Allochromatium vinosum DSM 180: one gene and its partner. The protein of the gene in region 2 binds, or shares a complex with, the protein of the main gene of each other region. Links are inferred from orthologs where the notes say so. Each region holds a gene or a part of one and is shown on either strand. Other genes may lie near its edges. The genes, in order: pnp and rne.

Region 1 (8,847 bases), 270 kb from region 2 along the record:
TGGGCAGCAGCGCGGCATCGCCCACCGCCAGGACTTCACCGCGACGCAGCGAAGCGAGCCGGTCGGCCAGATTCTTGGCCCCCTCGGGCAGCAGACGGCGCACGTACTCCTGGTCGTCGGCGTTGGAGATGCGCAGACAGAGATAGTTGCCGCACTGCGCCAGCACGGTCTCCGACAGCTCGGTCGGACGCTGGCTGACGATGCAGAGCGTGACACCGTACTTGCGCCCTTCCTTGGCGATGCGCTCCATCGACCGGCGCGTGCCGACGAAGCGGGTGTCGGATTCGCGCGGGATGTACTGATGCGCCTCCTCGCACACCAGCAGCAGCGGAAATTCGTGCCGACGCGGATTCCAGTAATTGAACTCATAGGCCAGCCGGCCGATCTGGGCCGAGATCACCGGCCGCAGATCGACCGGGACCGGACTGAGGTCGATCACCGTCACCTGACGCTTCGGCTCGCCCAGCCCGACGAAGTCGCGCAACAGCCCTTCCAGACTGGCCGAACTCTTGTTCTTGCGCGGGTGCATGAAGAAGTCGTAGCGCCCGTCGTTGTAGAGCGAGAGAAAGCGCACCAGGAAGTCGTCGAAGGCGCCGAACAGCGGTCCCTTGACCTTGCCGAACTCCAGCTTCTCCTCGTTGGCCTTCTTGAAGCGCTGATACAGCTCGTCGATCGGGAAATAGACCGGCGAGTCGACCGAGAGCCGGTCGATGCCGGCGTGCTGATTGGACTGCTTGCGCAGAGCGTAGACGGTCTCGCGCAGAAAGGCGATCTGGAGCGAAGCGTTGGCGTCCGCACGGTCGACGAACAGATCGACCAGTTCCGAATAGGTCAGCAGCCAATAGGGGATCTCCAGCTCGCGCGCATCGAGATAGCGCGCCGTGCCGGGCGGAAAGATGCCTTCGGTCGTGCCGTCGGGGCGCTTCCAGCCGTATTCGCCATGCAGGTCGAGCAGGATGATGTGCGCGTGCGGCATGGTCTTGACCACGCGCTGCATCAGACTGGAGAGCGTCCAGGATTTACCCGCACCCGACTGACCAAGGATGGCCAGATGACGCCCGAACAGGGCCGTCGGCTCCAGTGTGGCCTTGAGTGCGGGGCGCACCGACAGTCGCCCCAGCTCCAGCGCGACCTGGGTCCGGCGTGCCAGCAGAACGGCCAGGCGCGAGGTGGGAATCAGATGCACGCTCGCGCCGACCACCGGATAGCGACTCACGCCGGGTTCGAGCCGGCCGTCGCCGTTGATCTCGCCGAGCGCGGTCAGCTCCAGCCGCCGCTCGCGCACCGTGACCTGACGCGGGGCGGCGTTGGCCTCACCCTTGACGGCGCGCGTGCCGACCGCCTCCTCATGGCTGCGCGCGATCTCGGCGAGGATGTGTCCGGCACGGTCCCGGACCTCCACCAGGGTCCCCAGCTGACCGACCGGGAGCGATTCGTCCTCCAGCGTCTTGGCGGCGGGAAAACCGTCTTCGGCTGGAAAGAGCGTGGCGATCAGGCGCCCGCCCTGGATGTCGATGACGCGGCCGATGAGCGTGGGATCTGGCGTGGACATTGGCGACTGGACTCCATGTGGCTTGGGCTTGTACGACCCGGCCGATTATCGCGCGCTTGGCCCGGATACGTCTCGCACGCGATCTGGCGTGGAGAACACACGGCGGTTCAAGGGTGCGGCCCGGATTGGTATCCTTGGCGCTGGATCAACGCCCTGGACCCGCCGATGTCGAGCACCGAATCAACCATCCGTTTCACCGTCTCGCTCCCCAAGACACTGCTCGACGAACTCGATCGGCGTCTGGTGAACAAGGGCTATGCCTCACGCTCCGAGCTGGTGCGCGACCTGATCCGGGAGCGGATCGTCGAGGAGACCTGGGAGCGCGGCGACGCCGAAGTCGCCGGGGTGCTGACCATCGTCTACGACCACCATCAGCGCGAGCTGACCCAGCAGATCCTGGACATCCAGCATCGTCAGTACGTTCATGTGGTGGCCACGACCCATGTCCATCTGGATCATCACAACTGTCTGGAGACCATCATCATCCGCGGGATGCCGGCCGAGATCGAACGGCTCAGCCTGGAGATCGGCGGCTTGCGCGGCGTGCGCTTCGCCGAATTGACGCGCGCGTCCAAAGTCGAGCATTGACTCCGGCTCCATCGGCGTCGCGCACCATGAGCGTGCATCACACGTCGTGATTGAAGTAATCCCGCGTCAGGGCGTCGCTCAACTCCAGCAAGGCGGTCAGGAAGGCATCCAGATACTCGTGCAGCCCCTGGGCCATGATGTCCGCCGCTCCGACCCCGGCGAGATGCGCGCGCAGCCGCTCCAGACAGGCACCCACCTCGCCCTCGGGCCGTTGGCCGATGCGTTCCAGCGAGCGTTCCAGGCGGCTGACGCAATAGACCAGCGAACGCGGAAAGTCCGGATTCAGGATCACGAAGTCGATGACGTCGACCGGACGCACCCCGGCCTGATAGAGGCGCCGGTAGGCATCGAAGCCCGAGAGCGATTTGAGCAGCACGCCCCATTGATAATAATCGAGCGGTGAACCCACCAGACTGGGGTCCGGCAGCAGCAGGTGATAGCGCACGTCGAGGATGCGCGCGGTCATGTCGGCGCGCTCCTGCAGGGCACCGAAGCGGGTGAAGCTGTGGGCTTCGCCGCGCATCATGGTGCCCTGTGCCAGACCGTAGACGGTGGCCACCTCGCGATGGACGAAGGCATGGAACTCAGCCGCCTGCCAGGGCGGCAGCGTGGCCTTGAGCCGCGCCTCGGCGGTGCGACAGAGGGCGTCGATCGTCTCCCACACCGGCGTCGAGATCCGGTCGCGTGCCGCGCGGGCGTTCTCGCGCGCCAGACGCAGACAGTTGAGGATGCTGCCGGGATTGGTCTCGGCCTGGGTCAGCAACCGGATGACGCGCTGCACGCTCACCCGACCGTCCGGGTAGGTCTCGGCATAGCGGTCGTCGGCGCCCAGGATGGTCAGCAACGGCAGCCACTGCCCCTCCTCGGTCAGCCCCTCCTCGGCCGCCAGCCGGTGGACGACATTGATGTCCAGCACCCGCGCGGTGTTGTCGGCCCGTTCCAGGTGGCGGGCCATCCAGTACAGCGATTCGGCGATTCGACTCAGCATCCGCATGGCTCCCGTCAGTCGGCCAGTACCCAGGTGTCCTTGCTGCCACCGCCCTGCGAGGAATTGACCACCAGTGACCCCTTGGTCAGGGCCACGCGGGTCAGACCGCCGGGGATGACCTCGATCTCGTCGCCGCCGTGGAGCACGAAGGGGCGCAGATCCAGGTGGCGCGATTCCAGCTCGCCGTCCAGATAGCAGATGTGGCGCGAGAGCTGGATCACGGGCTGGGCGATATAGCGGCGCGGATCGGCCTGGATACGGCGCGTGAAGTCGTCGCGCTGGCCGGCCGTCGAGGTCGGCCCCATCAGCATCTCGCGCCCGCCCGATTCGGAGACGGCCTTGATCACCATGCGCTCCAGGTTGTCGAGCACATAGTCGCGGTCCTGCGGATCGGTCATCTGATAGGTCGGCACGCTCGGCAGGATCGGCTCCTCGCCCAGATAGTAGCGGATGATGTCGGGCACATAGGCATAGACCGCCTTGTCGTCGGCGATCCCGGTGCCGGGGGCGTTGACTAGGGCGACGTGGCCGGCCCGCCAGGCGCGGATGATCCCCGGCACCCCGAGCAGCGAGTCGGGCCGGAAGACCAGCGGGTCCAGATAATCGTCGTCGATACGCCGGTAGATGACGTCGACCTGACGCAGCCCGAGCGTGGTCTTGAGATAGACCCGATCGTTGCGACAGACCAGATCCCGCCCCTCGGCCAGCTCCACGCCCATCTCGCGGGCGAGGAAGCTGTGCTCGAAATAGGCCGAGTTGAAGATCCCTGGGGTCAGGACCACCACCACGGCATCCGCCGCGCCGCGCGGCGAGAGCTGACGGAGGCGCTGAAGCAGCCGCTCGGGATAGTGCTCGACCGGCCGCACCCGATAGCGCTGGAAGAACTCGGGCAGGATACGGCGCTCGATCAGCCGATTCTCGATCATGTAGGAGACGCCGGACGGGGTGCGCAGATTGTCCTCCAGTACCAGATAGCGCCCGCTCTCGTCGCGGATCAGATCGACCCCGCTGATATGGATGTAGACACCGCCCGGCGGATCGACATCGAGGATGTCGCGACAGAGATCACGGCCGCGATAGATGAGCTCGGGCGGCACCACGCCATCCTTGAGGATGCACTGCTCGTGATAGACGTCGTGGATGAAGCGGTCGAGCGCGCGGATACGCTGCTTGAGACCGGCCTCGATCGGCGTCCACTCCCCGGCCGTCACCAGACGCGGCAGGATATCGAAGGGCCAGACCCGTTCGATCCCCGACTCCTGGTCGGAATACAGGGTGAACGTGACGCCTTCGTTATGGAGCGCCAGATGGGCCTCGCGCGCCTTGAGCGCCAGTCCGCGCTGACCGGCACGCTGGATGTGCTTCCACAGCGGGAGATAGTGCTCGCGCGGCTGGAAATCGTCGCGATAGAACTCGTGATAGGCCGCGGCCGGACGCTCCGCCTGAGCGTCCGACCAGCGGGTGCCACCGGCTTGGAATGATTTCAGCATGGTGTCCCGGCTCCCACGGACATGGCCTGTTGCATCAAGTCACCAAGCAAGAAGCGAACCGCTGCATAGCGGACGATCCGGTCAACGGAAATATTCGCCGGCGCGCTCGGGCTGGTAGGTGACTTCCTCGATCCGAACGCGCAGCACGCCGCCGCCCGGCTTGGGCCATTCGATCTCGTCGCCCGACGACAGACCGAGCAGGGCACTGCCGACCGGGGCCAGGATCGAGATCTTGCCGCCGCTCGCGTCCATGTCCTTGGGATAGACCAGGGTCAGGGTGAAGGCTTCGTTCGTGGACATCACCCGGAAGCGCACGGTCGAGTTCATGCTCACGACATTCGGCGGCATCTCGCGCGGGTCCACGACCTCGGCGCGCGCCAGCTCGGCTTCCAGCTCATCCATGCCCGGAAAGGCGTTGCGGGGCAGGGACTCGATCAGGTTTTCCAACCGCTCGGCATCGAGCGACGAGAGGATGATCTTGGGTTGGCTGCTCATGTTCGCTGTTCGACAGAGTATTCGGAAGCGTGCGGGATCGCGCCCGGTTCCCATCACAACGGATCGGAACAAGGATACCCCACACAAAAACAAACCGCGCATCAAGACCTCGATACGCGGTTCGGATCGTTCGGCGCCGACCCAAGGGGCCGACGCTCGGCGCTGGTGCGGAGGGTCTTATTCGCCCGGTTCGACCGCCTTCATGCTCAGACGGATACGGCCCTGCTTGTCGACTTCCAGCACCTTCACACGCACCACGTCGCCTTCCTTGAGCTTGTCGCTGACCGACTGCACGCGCTCCTCGCAGATCTGCGAGATGTGCACCAGGCCATCGCGTCCGGGCAGGATGGTGACGAAGGCGCCGAAGTCCATCAGGCGCGCGACCTTGCCTTCGTAGACCTTGCCCACCTCGACATCGGCGGTGATCAGACGGATGCGGCGCTTGGCTTCCTCGCCGGCGGCCTTGACCACGGAGAAGATCTTGACCACGCCATCGTCGTTGATGTCGATGGTCGCGCCCGTCTCCTCGGTGATGGCGCGGATGACCGAGCCGCCCTTGCCGATGACGTCGCGGATCTTCTCGGGATGGATCTTGATCTCGATGATGCGCGGGGCATGTTCGGACATCTCGACGCGATGCGAGTCGATGACCTTGTTCATCTCGCCGAGGATGTGCAGACGGCCTTCTTTGGCCTGCGCCAGGGCGATCTCCATGATCTCGCGCGTGATGCCCTCGATCTTGATGTCCATCTGGAGCGCGTTGATGCCGTCGGCGGTACCCGCGACCTTGAAGTCCATGTCGCCCAGGTGGTCTTCGTCACCCATGATGTCGGTGAGGACGGCGAAGCGCTCGCCTTCCTTGATCAGACCCATGGCGACACCGGCGACCGGCGCCTTGATCGGCACGCCCGCGTCCATCAGCGCCAGACTGGTGCCGCAGACGCTGGCCATAGAGCTGGAGCCGTTGGATTCGGTGATCTCGGAGACCACGCGCACCGAATAGGGGAACTCCTCGATGCTCGGCATCACCGCCAGCACGCCGCGCTTGGCCAGACGTCCGTGACCGATCTCGCGCCGCTTGGGGCTGCCGACACGGCCGATCTCGCCGACGCAGAAGGGCGGGAAGTTGTAATGCAGCATGAAGTGCTCACGCCGCTCGCCTTCCAGCGCATCGATGATCTGCGAGTCGCGCTCGGTACCGAGCGTGGTGATGACCATCGCCTGGGTCTCGCCGCGCGTGAACAGCGCCGAGCCGTGGGTGCGCGGCAGCACGCCGGTGCGGATGGTGATCGGACGCACGGTCTTGGTGTCGCGCCCGTCGATGCGCGGCTCGCCGGCCAGGATCGACTCGCGCACTGTGGTCGACTCCAGCGCCTCGATGGCGGCCTTGACCTGGGACTCGGTCCAGGCGGGCGTCTCGCCGGCGCACAGTTGTTCGACGATGGCGGTGCGCGCAGCACCGAGCGCGGTATAACGCGCCTGCTTTTCCTTGATGCGGTAGGCCGCGGCAATCGCGTCGCCGCCGGCCAGACGCACGGCCTCGGTCAGAACCGGGTTGACCGCATGCGGCGTCCAGTCCATCGCCGGCTTGCCCGCTTCGGCGGCCAGCTCGCGGATAGCCTGGATCACGACCTGCATCTGCTCGTGCCCGAACAGCACCGCGCCGAGCATGATCTCTTCCGACAGCCCGCGTGCCTCCGACTCGACCATGAGCACGGCCTTGTCGGTGCCGGCCACCACCAGATCCAGATCCGAATCCGGATTCAGACCGGTCAGCGCCGGATTGAGGATGTATTCACCGTTCTTGTAGCCGACGCGCGCGGCGGCGATCGGGCCGTTGAAGGGCGCGCCGGAGAGCGCGAGCGCGGCCGAGGCACCGATCAGCGCCGGAACCTCGGGATTGACCGCCGGGTTCAGCGACTTGACGGTCGCGATGATCTGCACCTCGTTGCAGAAGCCCTCGACGAACAGCGGGCGGATCGGACGGTCGATCAGACGCGCGGTGAGGATCTCGCCCTCGCTCGGACGGCCCTCGCGCCGAAAAAAGCCGCCGGGGATGCGTCCGGCGGCGTAGGTCTTTTCCTGATACTCGACCGTCAAGGGCAGGAAGTCGCGCTCTGCGCCCGGCCGCTTGTCGACCACGACCGTCACGAGGACCACGGTGTCGTCCATATTGACCAGGACAGCACCATCGGCCTGGCGCGCGATCTCGCCGGTTTCCAGCCTGACGGTCTGATTGCCGAATTGGAACTCTTTAACGATAGGGGTGGGAATCACAGATAAATCCTCGGGGTGTTTGGGCCGCCGGTGCGACGGATCCGGGTGCACTCCAAACCTGCGGCTCGGGCTGGCGCGAACGGGAATGGCAGCGCGGGGGCTGTCGGCTCGCGGCACGTCGTGTTGGACGCACCGAGAGCGGACGAACGAGCGACCGGCAGCCGACCACCCGTTCGCTGGGGCGTGAGGCGGATGTTAGCGACGCAGACCCAGGCGCGCGATCAGATCGCGATAGCGGTCGAGATCCTTGCGCTTGAGATAGTCGAGCAGTTTACGCCGGGAATTGACCATGCGCACCAGACCGCGACGTGAGTGATGATCCTGCTTGTGCTCTTTGAAGTGGTCGGTCAGTTCCAGGATGCGCGCTGTCAGTAGCGCGACCTGAACCTCGGGCGAACCCGTGTCGCGCTCGCCGCGGGCGTATTCGTCGACGACCTTCTTCTTGTCAGCCGCAGTCATTGTCATTGGAAATCTCCTCGAAATGGTTGAAGCACGAAAACAAAAGACCTGTATCGGATGGATCATCCCCAACAATGACTTCAGGGATGGTTCCATTCAGGTCGGACATGGAGACGAATGAATCAAATCAATCGTTTGGGTTGGACTTTTCCGTCGTCGCGGATCTCGCCGACACCCAGGAAGTGCGACGAGGGATCATAGAGCCGGACCAGACCTTCGGTCGGCGCCTGGGGCACCTGCACCGCCTGTCCCTGCCCGAGATAGAAGGCGGTGTCGGCCGAGAGTTTCAGGGCCGGGCAGTGTCCGAGCGCGCTGTCGAGCGGCAGCAGCAGGGCGTCGAGCGCGGCGAAATCCTCGGCCTCGGCCAGCGCGGCGATCTGCTCGCCGGTGACGAAGCTCACGTCCGGCTCGGCATAGGGGCCGACGCCGGTCCGGCGCAGGGCGCTCACATGGGCGCCGCAACCGAGTTCGCGGCCGATGTCCTCGGCCAGGGTGCGGACATAGGTGCCCTTGGAACAGTGCACGTCGAGTTCGATCTCGGGCAGCTCCATCGACAGCAGTTCGAGTGCATGGATCTCGATGCGGCGCGGCTGGCGCTCGACTTCCAGACCCTGACGCGCCAGCTCATAGAGCCGCTGGCCCTGATGCTTGACCGCCGAATACATGGGCGGCAACTGATCGATGGGACCAAGAAAATCGGCTAGCACTTCACGCAGACGGGCTTCGGTCACGCCATCGATCGGCGCGCGCTCCAGCACTTCACCTTCCGCATCGCCCGTGGCCGTGGTCTCGCCCAGACGCACACGCACGCGATAGCGTTTGTCGGCATCCAGCAGAAAGGCCGAGAACTTGGTCGAGTCGCCCAGACAACAGGGCAGCAGCCCGGTCGCCAAGGGGTCCAGACTCCCGGTATGCCCCGCCTTGGCGGCGCGATAATAACGCTTGACCCGTTGCAGGGCCTCGTTCGAGGACAGACCCAGCGGCTTGTCCAACAGCAG
Region 2 (9,484 bases):
CAGCCAGTCGGCCGAGAGGTTGAAGGCGATGGGCAGCGGAAAACCCGCCGCGATCAGCATCGCGCTGGCGCTGAGCGCCTTGTCGAGGAGCCGCTGCGACAGGGGGACGATGAGTCCATGCCGCTCGGCGGCGTCGATGAAGCGATCGGGACGAACCGGCCGGCCCTGGCGCTGCCAGCGCGCCAGAGCCTCCAGGCCGACCGCACGCAGGCTGTTGGCGCTCACCTTGGGCTGGAAATGGAGGCTGAATTCGTCGTGCTGGAGACCCTGGATGATGTCTTCGGACGAGATCTCAGGTGCCGTCGTCTGGGCCGGCGTCTGGCGTGGTCGTTCACTGGCCGTCGTCAGCAGCTTGGTCAGGATGGCGCGCGTCAGCGGTTTCCTGACCGCTCCGCGCAGATGCAGTCCCTTGGCCCGCACCAGGTTGGCGGCCGTGTAGAGCACCTGCTCATCGACACCGCTGACAATGATCAGGCTACCCGGATACGCGTCTGCGGCGAGTCGGCGCAGAAAGGCGATCCCGTCCATGCCGGGCATCTTGAGGTCGGTGATCAGCAGGTCGATGGCGCGGTTTCCCAAACGGGCGATCTCCGTCAGAGCGTCCTCGCCGTTGTCGACCGTCAGGATCTCGGGCACGCCCATGGCGGTGAGCAGCAGACCGATCTGACGGCGGGCCATGGCATCGTCGTCGACCACCAGCGCCAGCCGAGGCGGAGGCGGAGCGGGCGGCGTCTCCGGCTCAGACTCCGGCTGACGCGATGGCTGAGGCAGGCGGATATGCCGCGTGGCTGTCTCCACGTCGCCGAGAGCCTGTTCGAGTTCGGCGAGCAGAGCGGGCGCCGGCTCCAATCGGCGGCTTCGGGCAGTCTCTTCCAGCCGTTCGGCCAGACCGGCGAAACGCAGGGCACCGACCATGCGTGCCGAAGACTTGAGCTTGTGCATCGCCTGCATCAGGCGCGTGGCCTCCTCGTCTCGGTGCAGCCCCTGGCAGGCGATGAGTTCGGCGCGCGCGGTCGCGGTGAAGAGATCGACGAGATCGCGCATCTGCCGTGGCTGGATGTCGTAACCGAACAGGTGAGTGATATAGTCCAGATTCAGGATCGAGCTGTCCGGTTCCGGCTCCGGCGCGGTAGCGAGCGGCGGCGCCACGCCGGCTGGAGACAGCCAGCGGTCGAGCCTCAGGCGCAGATCGTCGAGTCCGATCGGTTTGGTCAGGATCTCGTCCATGCCGCAGGCGCGACAGGCGTCGAGTTCCTCGGGCTGATGCGAGGCGGTGATGCCGATGATCGGGATATGACCGCCGCTGTCGGCCTCGGCGGCGCGGATGGAGCGGGTGAGTGCCAGCCCATCCATCTGGGGCATGTGACGATCGATCAGGATGAGCGCGTATCCGCCACGCTTCCAGTTGAGCAGGGCGGCGGCCCCATCGGCGGTGACATCGACCGCAAAACCCAGGGTTTCGAGCTGAATGCGCAACAGCGCCTGATTGGCCTCGTTGTCCTCGGCCACCAGGATGCGGAGGCGCCGGGCCGGCTGTTCGTCCGCGATTCGCGGCGGAGTCTGGATCTGGGGGCGTTGCGTGGTGATCGGAGCGAGGCCGAGCCGGTTCGACAGGGTCGTCATCTGTTCGCCGATCCGGTCGACCAGCGGCCGGATGGAGTCGATCCCCGGCGACGGCGCCTGCATATGGGCACGCAAGCGATCGAGCGTGGCGTTCAGATCCTCCGACCAGACTTGCAGGAATTCATCCTTGGCCTGGTTGGTACGTTCGGCCATGTCGCGGGCCTGTTGCAGCTCCTCGATGACCAGTTGCTGGAATCCGCGCAGGCGCTTGGCCTCGATCAGACTGGCATAGGTCGTCGTGAGGGTCTGGAGGAAGTCGATCGTGGAGGCATCGTAACCGCCAGGGCGGTTGATCAGCCCGACCAGGCCGAACAGCGTTTGGTCGAATCGGATCGGCAGACCCAGAAACGTCTGAATGGGCGCCTGTCCAGGAAGCGGTTCCCCGTCGCCCGGTTCCAGGACGAGGGCGTTGCAGATCAGGGGTTCGCCCGAGTTCAGAACAGTACCGATCAGGCTGTGTGGATCCTGAGACGCCAGTCCCTGGGCGGACGGCCGGCGCGGCCCCTGTGTTCTGACCAGCGCCGGACTGCTCATGGCATGGGCCTTGAAATAGGGCGAGCCATCGGCTTCGTAGAGCACTTCGCCGATGAAGCCATCGGCGCTGTTGGTGAGGGTCAGCATGCCGTCGAGCAGCCGCGCCGAGGTGGACGCGAGATCCTGGGTGGCGATGAAATGCTGGAGTGCCTGACGCTGCAATTCGAGCAGGCGCAGCTGATGTTCACGCTGCGCCAGAAGCTGCTTGTGCTCGGTGATGTCGGTGCGGATCGAGACATAGCGCTCCGGTCGGCCCTGTTCGTCCAGGATGGGGGCGATGGTGGCCCGCACCCAGTACGGGCGTCCATTCTTGCGCCGGTTCTGGAGTTCGCCCTGCCAGATGCGACCGCCGCTGATCGTCGCCCACAGCTCATCGAACAGGGCCGGCGGATGGTGGCCGGATTTGATGAGACGGTGATTGCGGCCGATCAGCTCCTCGCGGCTGTAACCGCTGATCTCGATGAATTTGTCGTTGGCTTCGAGAATGGCGCCATCGGCATCGGTGACGGAGACGATGGCATGTCGGTCCAGCGCCTGTTTGATGTCGATCAGCTCGCGCCATGCTCGCCAGTGCCGCGCGTGCTCGTTGGCCTGAACCGGCCATGTCCAGTCCTGGAGGCGGGTTGGGACACGGCCCCAGTCCACCGGGTCGGGGAGTGGAGCCGATTCCAGGTGTTGGGCCAGGCTCACGGCCGCCCGCAGCACAGGCGCCAACCGTTGGGTTCCGGGTGTTTCGAGCATGAACTCGCCCAATACCTGCGTCAGCGCCTCGGCGCGTCCGAGGGTGTCGATCCGGACGGAGGCCGCCTCGCTCTCCAGGATCTGCCTGACGAGTGTGAGCAGCTGCGCTCCTGCTGGACGATCCCAGCCATCGACCAGCAAACGCTCGGCTAGAATTCGCAGTTGTTTGGCCAGTGACGCTGTGAGATGCATTGTGTGCCGTGTCCTGACGGCTTGGGCCGCATTTTTTGCCTGTCGACGACGTTCGCGATGCCTGACCGCTCAGGCGACAATACCGATAATACCGCCAGTGCTACATCCATTGTTGAGAACAGCTTGTCATGAATGCTGAAGACCCGGTCAGAATCCTGTTCGTTTGCATGGGGAATATCTGCCGATCACCGACGGCGCACGGCGTGTTCCGTCGGCTGGTCATCGACGAGGGCCTGTCACACCGCATCGAGATCGACTCGGCCGGCACCCATGCCTATCACATCGGCGAACCGCCGGATCGACGCGCGCGCGACACGGCACGGATGCGCGGCATCGATATCGGCGATCTGCGCGCGCGTCTGGCCAAGCCGGACGACTTCGTCCGCTTTCACTATGTACTGGCGATGGATCGCGACAACTACGGGCATCTGACGCGACTCTGTCCCAACGGCCTGGAGGACAGACTCAGACTGTTCATGGAGTTCGCGCCCGAGCTGGGGCTTCACGAGGTGCCTGACCCCTACTATGGCGGTCAGCGCGGTTTCGAGCAGGTGTTCGACATGGTTGAGTCGGCTGCGCGCGGTCTGCTGCTGGACATCAGGAACCGCTATCTCTGAACTACGGCGGTCTTGAACGACGGGCAGGCAGAGGTCAAGTCGTCTCCGGCTCCCGCGCTCCAGCCCCACCTGATCCACCCGAGGGTCGAGCAGCATTCCCACGCTTTCGCGTGGGAATGCGCCGATGGATGGCCGCGCGGCTGGGCGCGGTGCGGAGTCGCTTCAGGCGTCCTGGCCGGTTCGGTCCGATTCGGTGCGGCGCTCCGATGCAGGCTCGGAGACCGTATCGGTGGTTCGCGGCCGTGGTTCGCTGGGAGCCGTCGATGCAGTCGCTTCGGCCACGGGCGCGGGCCTGGGCTCGGCCGGTGTCGCTGGAGCCGATGCCGCCACGGGTGCGGGCTTGGGTTCGGGCGGTGTCACGGGAGCAATCGCGGTCATGGGCGCCGGCGGCGAAAGCGGCGGACGCTCAGCCAGAGCCTGGACCGGCGCTGGCGTGGCCGGGGCTGACTCGGCCGATGCCGGTGCCGAAGACGCTGGAGCGGGCGCCGTTCCAGGCGTGACGCTGGGCGACGGCGTCGGTGCAGCGTCAGTCGTCGCGGTCGTCGTCGACACTGGAGCCGCAGCGACTGACTCCGGAGTGTTCGACCGCTCGGAGCCGGGGCGACGGCTGGAGGTCTCGTGTGGGCTGTCCTGACGCTCGACACGCGGTTCCGTCACTTCAGGTTTGATCGAGCGTTCGGCCGCCGAGTCCGTGCGGCTGTCGCTCTCCTGCCAGTTCTCGTCCGTGCGCGGCGTCGCGGGGCGGCGTCGGTTGCGCCCGCCGCGACGTCGACGCGATGAACGTGGACGCTCGGTACCGGAGACGGTCGTCTCGCTATCGGTCTCTTCGTCGAGTTGGACGTTCTCGGCATCGATCTCGGTCGTGTCGATGGGACGGCGCTCGCGCGTACCGTTCGACTCGGGTGCGGGCCGTGCCGGACGCTCGTCGTTCCGGGCGTCGCGCCGCTTGGGCATCGCGGTCGGGTCGCCGGCCGCGTCGGCCGACTCGCGCGCCGCCGCGTTCGTTTCGGCGGTCCGCTCCTGACGCGCCTGAGCATTGGCATTGGAACCGCGCGACTCATCGGGGCGCGTTGCAGCGCCGTTCGGATTCGAGCCGCGCCGACCGCGTCCGCGCGCACTGTTGTTGCGGCGTCGATCCTCGCGCCCGTTCTCGTCGCCACTGGTCTCGTCGCCCGCGCCCGCGTCGTCGCGCGGCTGGCGCCGGTCACTCGTCGGCTGCGACTGACCACGCCGACGCTCGTCGCGCGCCTGACGTGAACGCCCCGACTCATCGCCGGAACTGGCCGTGCCGGTAGCGTTCGTCGCGCGTTCCTGCGGCCTGGATGCCGCCGACGGCTCGGAACCGGCCTTGGAACCGGAGCGCCCGCCGGCCACGGCGCGCTTGTCGGCGGCCTGTGGCTGGGCGCTGCCTGCCTCGTTCGAGCGCGAGAGGAAGAGTCCGGTCCAGATGCGCTTGAGCAGACTCTCGGACTCGGCGCGCTCGGTCTCCTTGCGGCTGACCGTGGTCGGCGGAGTCGGGCGCGGGCGTTCGGTCTGACGCGGCGCGGGCACACTCGGGGCGATGAGCTTGACGGCGGGTTCCTCGATCCGGGCCGGCTGACCGAGCTTGGCGTAATGCGGCGCGGCGGCGCTCGGCTCGGGAACGGCCTTGATGGTGTAGCTCGGCGTTTCCTCCGGCGCCTTGCCGGCGATGTCCTGAGCGCGGATGCGTTCGATCCTGTACTCGGGCGTCTGGATGTGCTCATTGGGGATGAGCAGGATCTCGACTTCCTGACGCTGCTCGATGTCGAGAATGGCGCGGCGCTTCTCGTTGAGCAGGAAGGTCGCCACACTCACCGGCAGCTGAGCCTGGAGACGCTGAGTGCTCTCCTTCATCGCCTCCTCTTCCAGGATGCGCAGGATCGAGAGCGCGAGCGATTCGACACCGCGAATGGTGCCCTGGCCCTTGCAGCGCGGACAGATCTGCTGGCTCGACTCGCCGAGCGAGGGACGCAGACGCTGGCGCGACATCTCCAGCAATCCGAAGCGCGAGATGCGCGCCACCTGCACCCGCGCGCGATCCTGCTTGAGCGCCTCGCGCAGCCGGTCCTCGACCGCGCGCTGATTCTTCGGCGGCCCCATGTCGATGAAGTCGATGACGAACAGTCCGCCGAGGTCGCGCAGACGCAACTGGCGCGCGATCTCGTCGGCGGCCTCCAGGTTGGTGTTGAGCGCGGTCTCCTCGATGTCGGCGCCCTTGGTGGCGCGCGCCGAGTTGATGTCGATCGAGGTCAGGGCCTCAGTGTGGTCGATGACGATCGAGCCGCCCGAGGGCAGGCGCACCTCGCGCTGGAAGGCCGACTCGATCTGGGTCTCGATCTGGTAGCGCGTGAACAGCGGCACCTCGTCCTGGTAGAGCCGTAGCTTCTTGAGATTCTGCGGCATCACCTGGCGGATGAAGTTCTCGGCGCGCTCATAGACGGTGCGGTCGTCGATCACGATCTCGCCGATGTCGACGCGCAGATAGTCACGGATCGAGCGGATGATGACGTCGCTCTCCTGATAGATCAGGAACGGCGCCTTGCGGCTCTCACCCGAGCTGACGATCGCCTGCCAGAGCTGGAGCAGATAGTCCAGATCCCATTGCAGTTCCTCGACGTTCTTGCCGACGCCGGCGGTGCGCACGATCATCCCCATGTCCTCGGGGAGCTGGAGCTGGCTCATGGCGTCGCGCAGTTCGGTGCGGTCCTGACCCTCGATGCGTCGCGACACGCCGCCGGCGCGCGGGTTGTTGGGCATCAGGACCAGATAGCGTCCGGCCAGCGAGATGAAGGTGGTCAGCGCCGCGCCCTTGTTGCCGCGCTCCTCCTTGTCGATCTGGACCACGACCTCGCGGCCTTCCCGGACCGACTCCTTGATGCTGACGCGCGAGCCGGGTTTGACGCTGTCCGGCTCGAAATAGGACCGTGCGATCTCTTTCAGCGGCAGGAAGCCGTGGCGCTCGGCGCCATAGTCGACGAAGGCGGCTTCCAGACTCGGCTCGACGCGGGTGATGACACCCTTGTAGATATTGGCTTTCTTCTGTTCGCGTCCCGGTGATTCGATATCGAGGTTATAGAGCAACTGCCCGTCGACAGTCGCTACGCGCAACTCTTCCGGCTGAGTCGCGTTGATGAGCATTCGTTTCATGTTGTTCCTGTCCTGCGCACCACGGCGCGTGTCCCGTGGTTGGGCGCCGCGCCCCAGGGGTCTCGATCGGAGACCCGAGCGGGCGGATCGGCGCGTCGCCGTTCGACGCTCGAGTGGTGCGAGCACGGCGTCGGCACAGTCCGTTCCGTCGACCACCTCGGGTCGGGCTGGAACGGGCACGCGCGTATGAACCATCGTTATACGGGGCCGCTTGAGGCTCCCGCGTTTGTTTGGGCGGTCTAGGTCGATAGACGGCCCGCTTCGGAGCGGCGGATGTGACACCGGCGGCGCTGGCGGCCTCGACAGGCTACTCGGGGACGGCGCTGGGTGTAGAATTCGGCCTCGCTCGACGTCGCGAGCGGGCTGGACGCACGGCGCGGCCCCTCGAAGTGGCCTGGTCAGGTGTCGGATGCCGGTCTTGGGTCCGTGGGTCGGACTGGCGCCTCTTGGATGGGCGTTGGGTGCGAACCCCTGGATGCACTTGCCGCTCCGGAAAAATTCCGCATTTCACTTGGCCAGCGCAAGGCGTCAATGGTATCAGCGAACCCCACTTAGCAGCAATTGAGCCAAACGCTCAGGTTCAGACTCAAATTGAAATCTTCAGCCTCCGTCACGAAATCCAAGACCGTCGATCGTCCAGCGCGCGATGCCAATCGACCACTCGCGTCCCCTCAAGGTGGGGATGCCGCGAAAGCACCACAATATGTCCAGGTCGATACCCAGGCCGATGGTCAGCGTATCGACAATTTTCTGTTGCGCATCCTCAAGGGTGTGCCGCGCAGTCATCTCTACCGGCTGCTGCGGCGTGGTGAGGTCCGGGTCAACAAGGGGCGCGTGAAGGCCGAGTATCGGCTGTGCGCCGGGGATGTGGTGCGTATTCCGCCGATCCGCCTCGGCGAATCGGCGCCGCCCGCGCGTGCGCCCGAGGCGCAGTTGGCGCGGCTGGAGGGCGCGATCATCCATGAGGACGAGCGACTGCTGGTGATCGACAAGCCCTCGGGGCTGGCGGTGCATGGCGGCAGTGGTCTGAGCTATGGCCTGATCGAGTCGCTGCGCCAATTGCGTCCCGGGCGCGAGCTGGAGCTGGTGCATCGGCTCGACCGCGACACCTCTGGCTGTCTGGTCGTCTGCAAGCGGCGTAGCGCGCTGCGTGAGCTGCATGCCCTGATCCGCGAAGGCGGCCTGGACAAGCGCTATCTGGCCCTGATCCTGGGCGAGCTGCCGCGCGCCGAGCTACTGGTCGACGCGCCGCTCAAGAAGAACGTCCTGAGTAGCGGCGAGCGTCTGGTGCGGGTCGATGCGCAGGGGGGCAAGGAGGCGCGCACCCGCTTTCGGCGTCTGAAGCGCTTTGCCATCGACGGTCAGGCGCTGACTCTGGTCGAGGCGGAACTCATCACCGGCCGCACCCATCAAATCCGCGTCCATGCCGCCCATCTCGGAACGCCGCTGGCCGGCGACGACAAATACGGCGACGAAGCGGCCAACCAGCGGCTCAAGGGCTATGGCCTGAAACGACTGTTTCTGCATGCCTCGGCGCTGAGTTTCAAACTCGAGTGCATGGCCCGTCCTCTGCGTCTGGAGTGCCCCCTGCCGGACGAACTGCAACAGGTGCTCGATGCCCTGGAGAACTGATAGCGTGAATTTCGAACTGATCGTTTTCGACTGGGATGGAACCCTGATGGATTCCGAGGCGCGGATCGTCACCTGCATCCAGGCGGCCTTCCGCGACCTGGGACTGCCCGAGCCGGTGCCTGAAGTCGCGCGCGACGTCATCGGACTCGGTCTGGACGAGGCGATGGAGCGTCTGTTGCCGACCGGGGAGGAGGAACTGCGCGCCAAGGTGGTTGTGCAATATCGCCGTCATTTTCTGGGCGGCGACCAGAGTCCCTCGGAGCTCTTTCCAGGTGCACGTGAGACGCTCGACTGGATGACGGAGCAGGGCTATCGGCTGGCGGTGGCCACCGGCAAGAGTCGAGCGGGTCTGAACAAGGCGCTCGACGAGACTGGATTGCACGGCGTTTTCCATGCCACGCGCACGGCCGACGAGACCTTCTCCAAGCCGCATCCGCAGATGCTGCTGGAACTCATGGACGAGCTGGGCGCACGCGCCGGGGAGACACTCATGATCGGCGACACGGAATACGACTTACAGATGGCCAACAATGCCGGGGTGCGTTCGCTGGCGGTCTGTTACGGCGTCCATGAGCCGGGTCGGCTGCTGGCCTGCGAGCCGCTGGCCTGTCTCGATTCGCTGTGGGCGATCCGCGACTGGTTGAGCGCCAGACAGGCCAACTGAATTTCAGCCGTATCCACTGTGTCCGAGGACCGTCATGAACTGGAAATTTTGGAAGAAACGCCGTGAGCCGATGCCCGCGCCCGGTCAGCCGGACTGGGAGCGTGCCCTGATCAACCGGCTCGCCGCCGAGTATCTGGACGACCAGCGCAAGCGCCGGCGTTGGGCGACAGCCTTCAAGCTGCTGATCCTGGTCTATCTGATCGGCGTGCTGATCGCGGCCAACAGCACCGGGCTGTCCGATGCCGTCAAGGTCGGCGAGGACCACACCGCGCTCATCGAGATCAAGGGGGTCATCGCTTCGGATTCCGATGCC

Evidence for each region.
Region 1: the proteins of rne (region 2) and pnp are in contact, whole or in part, in a cryo-EM structure (PDB 9QH0), measured with the Escherichia coli proteins. The link is inferred for Allochromatium vinosum DSM 180 from one-to-one orthologs.

What each region holds. Positions count from the first base shown.
Region 1 is NC_013851.1:581,601-590,447, reverse strand. The notes cover bases 4,841-7,744. They hold pnp (polyribonucleotide nucleotidyltransferase), read right to left. Parts: upstream 7,391-7,744; coding sequence 5,291-7,390; downstream 4,841-5,290. Other genes in these bases: rpsO (30S ribosomal protein S15), read right to left, coding at 7,586-7,744; rnk (nucleoside diphosphate kinase regulator), read right to left, coding at 4,841-5,113. Also shown: ALVIN_RS02550 (ATP-binding protein), read right to left, coding at 1-1,552; nickel-responsive transcriptional regulator NikR, read left to right, coding at 1,718-2,140; ALVIN_RS02540 (alpha-E domain-containing protein), read right to left, coding at 2,178-3,128; ALVIN_RS02535 (circularly permuted type 2 ATP-grasp protein), read right to left, coding at 3,143-4,618; more of rnk, read right to left, coding at 4,700-4,840; more of rpsO, read right to left, coding at 7,745-7,855; tRNA pseudouridine(55) synthase TruB, read right to left, coding at 7,972-8,847. UniProt on the Escherichia coli protein: Involved in mRNA degradation. Catalyzes the phosphorolysis of single-stranded polyribonucleotides processively in the 3'- to 5'-direction. Also involved, along with RNase II, in tRNA processing.
Region 2 is NC_013851.1:844,046-853,529, forward strand. What follows is about bases 3,670-7,210. They hold rne (ribonuclease E), read right to left. Parts: upstream 6,876-7,210; coding sequence 3,870-6,875; downstream 3,670-3,869. Other genes in these bases: ALVIN_RS03595 (low molecular weight protein-tyrosine-phosphatase), read left to right, coding at 3,670-3,707. In the rest of the region: ALVIN_RS16510 (EAL domain-containing protein), read right to left, coding at 1-3,090; more of ALVIN_RS03595, read left to right, coding at 3,219-3,669; ALVIN_RS03605 (RluA family pseudouridine synthase), read left to right, coding at 7,467-8,507; ALVIN_RS03610 (HAD-IIIA family hydrolase), read left to right, coding at 8,512-9,171; ALVIN_RS03615 (S49 family peptidase), read left to right, coding at 9,206-9,484. UniProt on the Escherichia coli protein: Endoribonuclease that plays a central role in RNA processing and decay. Required for the maturation of 5S and 16S rRNAs and the majority of tRNAs. Also involved in the degradation of most mRNAs.